Regions from separate parts of the Synechococcus sp. CBW1002 genome, predicted to be linked through region 1. Evidence: predicted binding sites of a transcription regulator. Region 1 holds the regulator's gene; the other holds the start of a gene.

Region 1 (4,250 bases):
TTCAGCGGTCCCTCGGGTTCGGCCGGATCGAGCTGCAGGCCCGGCTCCTTCCAGCCCAGCAGGGCATCCACCACCAGAGCGGTGCCCTGGGGCCGCAGGGCGGCCACCAGATCCGTGACACGGCTGTCATCGGCGAGGGAGGCCGGCAGGCCCAGCCAGCGCTGCAGAGCCTCGGGCCGGGCCTGCACCACAACCACGCCCCGTTCAAGCTGCTGCAGCTGCTGCTGAAAGCGGGAACTGGCGGCCTGGTTGAGTTCATCGATCTGGGAGACGTCGAGCGCCTGCTCCAGCACGCCACGGCCCGATCCGATCAGGACCAGGTCATCGTCGATCAGGGCCGTGGCCAGGGGGGCGGGCTCCTGCCCCAGCAGGGCTCCGCGGCCGCTGATCAGGCCCATGCCGCGGTAGCGGCTGATCTGCAGGTCGGTGCCCGCCAGGCTGCGGGTCTGCCAGAAGCGCTGCAGGAAACGGCGAGCGCCCTGGTCATCGCGGCTGCGCAGGGCCAGCAGCCAGCCGGTGTCGCCGGGATCGGCGCCGGTCTCCAGCAGGGCGAGGGTGATCTCGGGGCCGAGCCACTCGGCCAGTTCACCGCTGTAATCGATTCCGGCAGCCGCGAAGGCGCCATCCCGCAGGCGCGCCACAGCCTCGGCTGATGGTCGGCGCTGGCGGTTGGGGGCAACGGCGCGGGCGTAGTCGACCGGTTGGTTGCCATCCGCCAGCAGGTAGAGGGCCAGGGGGGCGGAGCGGGGCACAAAGCGGGCTGACAGCGGCACCACCAGGGGCTGACGCTGGAGCTGGAGGGGGCTGCGCTGCCAGACGAGCCACCAGCCCGCCAGGCCGAGACTCAGCAGCAACACCGCCACCAGCAGCACGACCGCCAGGAAGGGGCGGGCCTTCATGCGCCCTACGCAAGGTGGCCCCATCTTGATGCCAAGCCCCTACCTTGACCGCCCACTCCCCCACGCCATGGCCTCCGCCAGCCCGAGCTCCCTCAGCGCCAGCGAGCTGCAGCAATGGCTGCAGGCGGAACGCCCCCTGCAACTGGTGGATGTGCGGGAGGACCAGGAACTGGCGCTGGCCCGGTTATCCCATCCCACGGTGCATCTACCGCTCAGCCGCTCCCAGGAGTGGCTGGCGGAGCTGCCGCAGCGGCTCGATCCGGAGGCCGACATCGTTGTGCTCTGTCATGCCGGCGTGCGCAGCTGGCAGTTCGGCTGCTGGTTGATGGAGACACAGGGCTATGAACGGGTCTGGAATCTGCGGGGGGGCATCGACGCCTGGAGCGTGCTTGTGGATCCCAGCGTGCCCCGCTACTGATCTCCAGTCTGGCGCAGGCGCTGGAAGCTCTCTAAGCTCAACGCCACTCTGACCGGGTCCGTGCCGGCCCCTTCCCGTGGACAGCCTGCCCCGCCGCCAACAGCAGGTGCTTCAAGCCACGGTGAGGCACTACGTCGACACGATGGAGCCGGTGGGAAGCAGCACCCTGGTGCGTCGCTTCGGCCTGCCCGCCAGCCCGGCCACGGTGCGATCGGCCATGGGCGCCCTGGAACAGCGGGGCTTGCTGACCCAGCCCCATACCTCCGCCGGCCGTATCCCCAGCGAGCGGGGCTACCGCACCTATGTGGATCAGCTGCTGCCGGCCCCCGGTGCGGCTGCCCTGCAACTGGAGCGTGAACTCACCGGCCTCAGCCTTCAGTGGGCCAGCCTGGACGACCTGCTGCGTCACCTCGGCCGGCGGCTGGCCGATCTCACCGGGCTGCTCAGCCTGATCACCCGGCCGCAACGGGCCGAGCCGCGGCTCCAGGCGATCCGGCTGATGGGCAGCCACGATCGCCTGCTGGTGTTTCTGGTGCAGGCCCCGGCGGTGGCCACCAGCCTCAACGTGCGCCTTCCGGGCGAAACGGAGCTGGAGTTGCCTGTGCTGGAGCGCTGGGCCAATCAGCAACTGCGCCGGCCGGGGGAGCCCGGCATCTCCTGGGAGCAGTTGCCACGCGAGCTGCAGCGCAGTGGCCGGGTGCTGCGCCAGGCCCTGGCCAGCCGTGCCAGCAGCGATGCCGATGATGCTGATAACGCCCTCGCGATCGGACTGGGGGGATTGCTTGGACAGCCGGAATTCAGCCGCACCGCCAGCCTGCGGCCACTTGTGCAACTGGTTGAAGAGCGACCGCGGCAGGTGCTGGGTCCTGAAGGGGATGCGATCTGGATCGGCCGCGAACACCCCCACGTCGCCCTGCATGACTGCGCCGTGGTGCAGGCCAGTTATCGCAGCGGCGACGGTGGCCTGGGCCATGTTGCCCTGATCGGACCGATGCGGATGGCGTACGCCACGGCGCGGGCGACGGTCCGATCGGTAGCCTCGATTCTGCAACGCCTGCTCAGCTGAGGGCTGCGGCTGCCGGATTGCCCCTGCCCGCCCCTCTTTCCTCCCGACCCCGGAATGACCTATTGCGTCGGCTTTCTTCTCGATTCGGGGCTGGTCTTCGCATCTGATTCCCGGACCAACGCCGGGGTGGATTACATCTCCACCTACAGCAAGATGCACGTGTTTCAGCCGGCAGAAGACCGGTTGTTCGTGCTCCTGGCCGCCGGCAACCTCGCCACCACCCAGGCGGTGCTGAACCGGATCCACCGTGATCTGCTGGCCAAGGGCGTGAGCACCCCCCCTGGCGTGGGCAGTGGCCCAGCGGTGGGCATCGGCTCCAGCCTGATGCAGCAACCGAGCCAACCACCGCAGGAAACGGAGGTGTTCGCCGATTCCTGCCCCATCAGTCCTGATGCGGCAACCGGCTCCACGGCACCGGCTGCCGGACCGCTCGCTGCCTGGGCTTCTGATTTCGCCTCGGTGACCAGCTCCGTCAAAGCCGGGAACCCGTCCTCCCGGGCGGCAGCGGACTGGGAGGGATTGGACCGGCAGGCAGTGGATCGCGCGGCAGTGGGTCGGGAGGGAGTGGGTCGGGAGGGAGTGGATCGAGAGGCCGTGGGTCTGCGGGACTCATCCCTGCCCGACCTGCTCAGCGCCCGCTTCCTGTTTGAAGCGGCCGACTATGTGGGTCGCGTCAGCGTGGCGGTTCAGCAGGAATACGGCCATACCCTGCGGCAGTCGGGAGCCAGTGCCGAAGCCAGCTTCATCCTGGGCGGCCAGATCCGCGGTGACCGCCATGGCCTGGTTCTGATCTACCCCCAGGGCAACGCGGTGATGGCCACCCGCGAAACCCCCTTCCTGCAGATCGGTGAAAGCAAGTACGGCAAGCCTCCGCTTGATTTCGTGGGGCATTGCGGCCTGTCCCTGGAGGATGCGGCGCGGCTGTGCCTGATTTCCCAGATCATCACGCGACGCTCCAACCTCACGGTGGGCCCGCCGTTTGAGGTGGCCCTGATGCCCCGTGACGAGCTTCGGATCTCGCGCCGCATCAAGCTCTCCAAGGGGGCACCGGAGATCGGCCGCTCGATGGACATCTGGGCCCGCAGCATGCAGGACGGCCTGCGCCGCCTGCCGCGTTTCGCCTGGGAAGAGGATCCCCTCTGACTCAGCCCTCGAGCCTGCCGCCCAGCTTGTCGGCCACGGTGTTGACGTCTTTGTCGCCGCGGCCTGAGAGGTTGAGCACCACCTCCGTTCCGGGGGCAAGGGTGGGGCAGAGGGTCTCGAGCCAGGCGAAGGCGTGGGCGGTTTCGAGGGCCGGAATGATCCCCTCGAGTTCACACACCAACTGCAGCGCCCGCAGGGCTTCGGCGTCCGTCACGGCACCGTATTCGGCCCGGCCGATCTCCTTGAGGTAGCTGTGTTCGGGGCCCACTCCCGGGTAGTCGAGGCCGGCGCTGATCGAATGGGCCTCCTGGACCTGGCCTTCGCTGTCCTGCAGCAGCAGGCTCATGGCGCCATGCAGCACCCCGACGCGCCCTTCAGTGATCGTGGCGGCGTGGCGACCCGTGGCCACACCGTCGCCGGCGGCCTCCACCCCGATCAGGCGCACGGAGGTGTCCTCCACGAAGGGGTGGAACAGGCCCATGGCATTGGAGCCCCCGCCCACGCAGGCGATCAGCACGTCCGGCAGGCGACCGAAGGCCTCCTGGCACTGCGCCTTCGCCTCCCGGCCGATGCAGGCATGGAAGTCGCGCACCAGCATCGGATAGGGGTGCGGCCCCGCCACCGAGCCGAGGATGTAGTGGGTCGTCTCCACGTTGGTGACCCAGTCGCGGATGGCCTCGCTGGTGGCGTCCTTGAGGGTGGCGGTACCCGCGGTGACGGGTTG
Region 2 (4,250 bases), 400 kb from region 1:
AGGATACCCACCTGACCGGTGGTGCTGGGCAGGATCACCTCGTCGGCGCTGCCGTCGAAAACGCTCTGGTCTGGTGCCAGAACGCGGAGAGTGAGACTCATGGATCGGGGACCTCAGGGAAACGAGCGGTGGATGGACGCGCTCAGCCCTTGGCTTCGGCGGAGATCTTGGCGGCCTTGGCTTTGACCTCGTCGATGTTGCCCACCAGATAGAAGGCGGCTTCGGGGAGATCGTCGAGTTCGCCAGCCAGGATCATGTTGAAGCCCTTGATGGTTTCTTCGAGCTTCACGTATTTGCCGGGCATGCCGGTGAACACTTCCGCCACGAAGAAGGGCTGGGAGAGGAACTTCTCGATCTTGCGGGCCCGGTCCACCGTGCGGCGATCGTCTTCCGAAAGTTCATCGAGACCCAGGATCGCGATGATGTCCTGCAGTTCCTTGTAGCGCTGCAGGGTGCTCTGCACGGCGCGGGCGGTGCGGTAGTGCTCGTCTCCCACCACGGCAGGCTGGAGCATGGTGCTGGTGGAATCGAGCGGATCCACGGCGGGGTAGATGCCCTTCGAGGCCAGGCCGCGGCTCAGCACGGTGGTGGCATCCAGGTGGGCAAAGGTGGTGGCAGGGGCGGGATCGGTGAGGTCATCCGCCGGCACGTAGACAGCCTGGATCGAGGTGATCGATCCTTCCAGCGTGGAGGTGATGCGCTCCTGCAGCTCACCCACGTCGGTGCCGAGGGTGGGCTGGTAACCCACAGCCGAAGGCATCCGGCCCAGCAGGGCGCTCACCTCGGAGCCGGCCTGCACGAAGCGGAAGATGTTGTCGACGAACAGCAGCACGTCCTGCTTGTTCACATCGCGGAAGTGCTCGGCCATGGTGAGAGCCGACAGGCCCACCCGCATACGGGCGCCCGGGGGCTCGTTCATCTGGCCGTAGCAGAGGGCCACCTTCGACTTGGAGAGGTCGTCGGCGTTGATCACGCCCGACTCCTTGAATTCCTCGTAGAGGTCGTTGCCTTCGCGGGTGCGCTCACCCACGCCGCCGAACACGGACACACCACCGTGCTCCTTGGCGATGTTGTTGATCAGCTCCTGGATCAGCACGGTCTTGCCCACGCCGGCGCCGCCGAACAGGCCCACCTTGCCGCCTTGGCGATAGGGCGCCAGGAGGTCAATCACCTTGATGCCGGTTTCGAACACCTTGGGCTTGGTCTCCAGCTCGGTGAGCTTGGGAGCTTCCCGGTGGATCGGCGCGGTCATGGTGGTGCTGACCGGGCCCTGCTCGTCGACGGGCTCACCCAGCACGTTGAAGATGCGGCCCAGGGTGGCTTCGCCCACGGGCACGGAGATCGGGGCACCGGTGTCGAGCGCTTCCATGCCGCGCACCAGGCCATCGGTGCTGCTCATGGCCACGGCACGCACGCGGTGGTCACCCAGCAGCTGCTGCACTTCGGCGGTGAGGGCGACCTGCTGACCAGCGGAGTTGGTTGCCTCAATGCGCAGAGCATTGAAGATCCTGGGCAGCTTGCCGGCCGGGAACTCCACATCAAGCACGGGACCGATCACCTGCCGGACAATGCCTTTGGTGCCGGAGGCGGCGGGAGCAGCAGCAGCCATAAGTAAGGAAAAATCGCGGTTTCGCGCAGCGGGGCATCAGCCCGTCTTGAGCGGCGCAACCTTACCACCGCAGCTCACCCGACCCTGGGAGTTCGGTCAACCGCACAGGCCTGGGGCTGGCTTGTTGCCCACTGGCTCGCATACGTTGGCAGTCAACGGGGCCGAGTGCCAACTCTCCCGTTGTTCAGTGGCGTCTCAGGCGCCATGCCGTTGCTATCGCATCAATTCATGGCTGCTGTTTCCCTCAGCGTCTCCACGGTCAAACCGCTCGGAGATCGCATCTTCATCAAGGTCTCCGAGTCGGAGGAAAAGACTGCCGGAGGCATCCTGCTTCCCGATACCGCCAAGGAAAAGCCCCAGGTGGGTGAGGTGGTCCAGGTCGGCCCCGGCAAGCGCAACGATGACGGCACCCGCCAGACTCCCGAGGTGAGCGTGGGTGACCAGGTCCTCTACAGCAAGTACGCCGGCACCGATATCAAGCTGGGCAGCGACGAGTTCGTGCTGCTCTCCGAGAAGGACATTCTGGCCATCGTCAACTGAACGGTACCAGTTCCCGCATTTTCCACACCCGCAAGGACAACGCCTTCCATGGCCAAGCGCATCATCTATAACGAGAACGCCCGCAGGGCCCTCGAAAAAGGCATCGATATCCTGGCTGAGGCCGTCGCCGTCACCCTGGGTCCCAAGGGCCGCAATGTGGTGCTCGAGAAGAAATTCGGCGCTCCTCAGATCATCAACGATGGCGTCACCATCGCCAAGGAGATCGAGCTCGAAGACCACATCGAGAACACCGGTGTCGCCCTGATCCGTCAGGCCGCCTCCAAGACCAACGACGCTGCCGGTGACGGCACCACCACCGCCACCGTCCTGGCCCACGCCATGGTCAAGGCGGGTCTGCGCAATGTGGCCGCCGGCGCCAACGCCATCACCCTGAAGAAGGGCATCGACAAGGCTTCTGACTTCCTCGTCAAGAAGATCGAGGAGCACGCCAAGCCGATCTCCGATTCCAACGCCATCGCCCAGGTGGGCACCATCTCCGCCGGCAACGACGAAGAGGTGGGCCAGATGATCGCTGACGCGATGGACAAGGTCGGCAAGGAAGGCGTGATCTCCCTCGAAGAAGGGAAATCGATGACCACCGAGCTGGAGGTCACCGAGGGCATGCGCTTCGACAAGGGCTACATCTCGCCCTACTTCGCCACCGACACCGAGCGGATGGAAGCGGTGCTCGAGGAGCCCTACATCCTGCTCACCGACAAGAAGATCGGCCTGGTGCAGGACCTGGTGCCCGTGCTCGAGCAGATCGCCCGCACCGGCAAGCCCCTGCTGATCATCGCCGAGGACATCGAGAAGGAAGCCCTCGCCACTCTGGTGGTGAACCGTCTCCGTGGCGTGCTGAACGTGGCCGCTGTGAAGGCTCCTGGCTTCGGTGATCGCCGTAAGGCCATGCTCGAGGACATCGCCGTCCTCACCAACGGTCAGCTGATCACCGAGGACGCCGGCCTCAAGCTGGAGAACACCAAGCTGGAGATGCTGGGCACCGCCCGCCGCATCACCATCAACAAGGACACCACCACCATCGTGGCCGAAGGCAACGAGGTGGCCGTGAAGGCCCGCTGCGAGCAGATCCGCAAGCAGATGGACGAAACCGACTCCTCCTACGACAAGGAGAAGCTGCAGGAGCGTCTGGCCAAGCTGAGCGGCGGTGTGGCCGTGGTCAAGGTGGGTGCCGCCACCGAGACCGAGATGAAGGACAAGAAGCTGCGCCTCGAAGACGCCATCAACGCCACCAAGGCGGCTGTTGAGGAAGGCATCGTTCCTGGTGGTGGCACCACCCTGGCCCACCTGGCCCCGGCCCTCGAGGAGTGGGCGGCCGCCAACCTCTCCGGCGAGGAGCTGATCGGGGCCACGATCGTGGCTTCCGCCCTCACCGCGCCTCTCAAGCGCATCGCTGAAAACGCCGGCGTCAATGGCGCTGTCGTGGCTGAGCATGTCAAGGGCATGCCCTTCAACGAGGGCTACAACGCAGCCAGTGGCGAATATGTCGACATGCTGGCTGCCGGCATCGTCGATCCCGCCAAGGTGACCCGCTCCGGTCTGCAGAATGCCGCTTCGATCGCCGGCATGGTGCTCACCACCGAGTGCATCGTGGCTGATCTGCCCGAGAAGAAGGAAGCAGCTCCCGCTGGTGGCGGTGGCATGGGCGGCGACTTCGATTATTGATCGCCTTCTGGTTTCCGGCCCGCCTGGTTGGCTGGCCGGTTTCTGCCCCCGCTTCGGCGGGGGCTTTTTTGTGGCAGGTCGCTGTCTGCTCTGTGGAGTGGCTGCTCTATTCAGAGGCTGTGTTCTCAGCGGGTGAGCAGATAGCGCAGCGCACTGAGACCAAGAATCAGGCCGATGCCGCTGTTCCAGATCAGCGACTGCCGTCGTCTGAGCCAGCCCAGCGGACGGGGCAGATTGCCGGGGTGGGATTCCAGCAGGAGCGTGGCGGTGACCAGCAGCACCACCGGCAACACCAGTGCGATCAGCAGTTCGATGGCCATCGCTCACGCTTCAGCATGGGACCCCTCTCACGCTTCAGGGTTGCTCCCCTACTGCCGCATCGCTTCGGTGGTGGTGTCGGAACTGCCCTGATGACCAC

What was found. The regulator HrcA, encoded in region 1, represses chaperone genes, less so after heat shock. The targets are predictions, from matches to a motif close to TTAGCACTCNNNNNNNNNGAGTGCTAA.
Region 2: the regulator HrcA is predicted to act here: its motif matches at 1,755-1,781, upstream of groES (co-chaperone GroES).

Annotation. Positions count from the first base shown of each region.
Region 1 covers NZ_CP060398.1:565,784-570,033, forward strand. The annotation lists gene H8F24_RS02650 (DUF3352 domain-containing protein) at 1-899, opposite strand, end outside; gene H8F24_RS02655 (rhodanese-like domain-containing protein) at 967-1,317, shown strand; gene H8F24_RS02660 (heat-inducible transcriptional repressor HrcA) at 1,394-2,383, shown strand; gene H8F24_RS19055 (20S proteasome subunit A/B) at 2,438-3,526, shown strand; gene trpB (tryptophan synthase subunit beta) at 3,528-4,250, opposite strand, start outside.
Region 2 covers NZ_CP060398.1:164,951-169,200, reverse strand. The annotation lists gene atpC (ATP synthase F1 subunit epsilon) at 1-101, opposite strand, end outside; gene atpD (F0F1 ATP synthase subunit beta) at 143-1,609, opposite strand; gene groES (co-chaperone GroES) at 1,838-2,149, shown strand; gene groL (chaperonin GroEL) at 2,198-3,832, shown strand; gene H8F24_RS00845 (hypothetical protein) at 3,958-4,152, opposite strand; gene H8F24_RS19830 (hypothetical protein) at 4,201-4,250, opposite strand, start outside.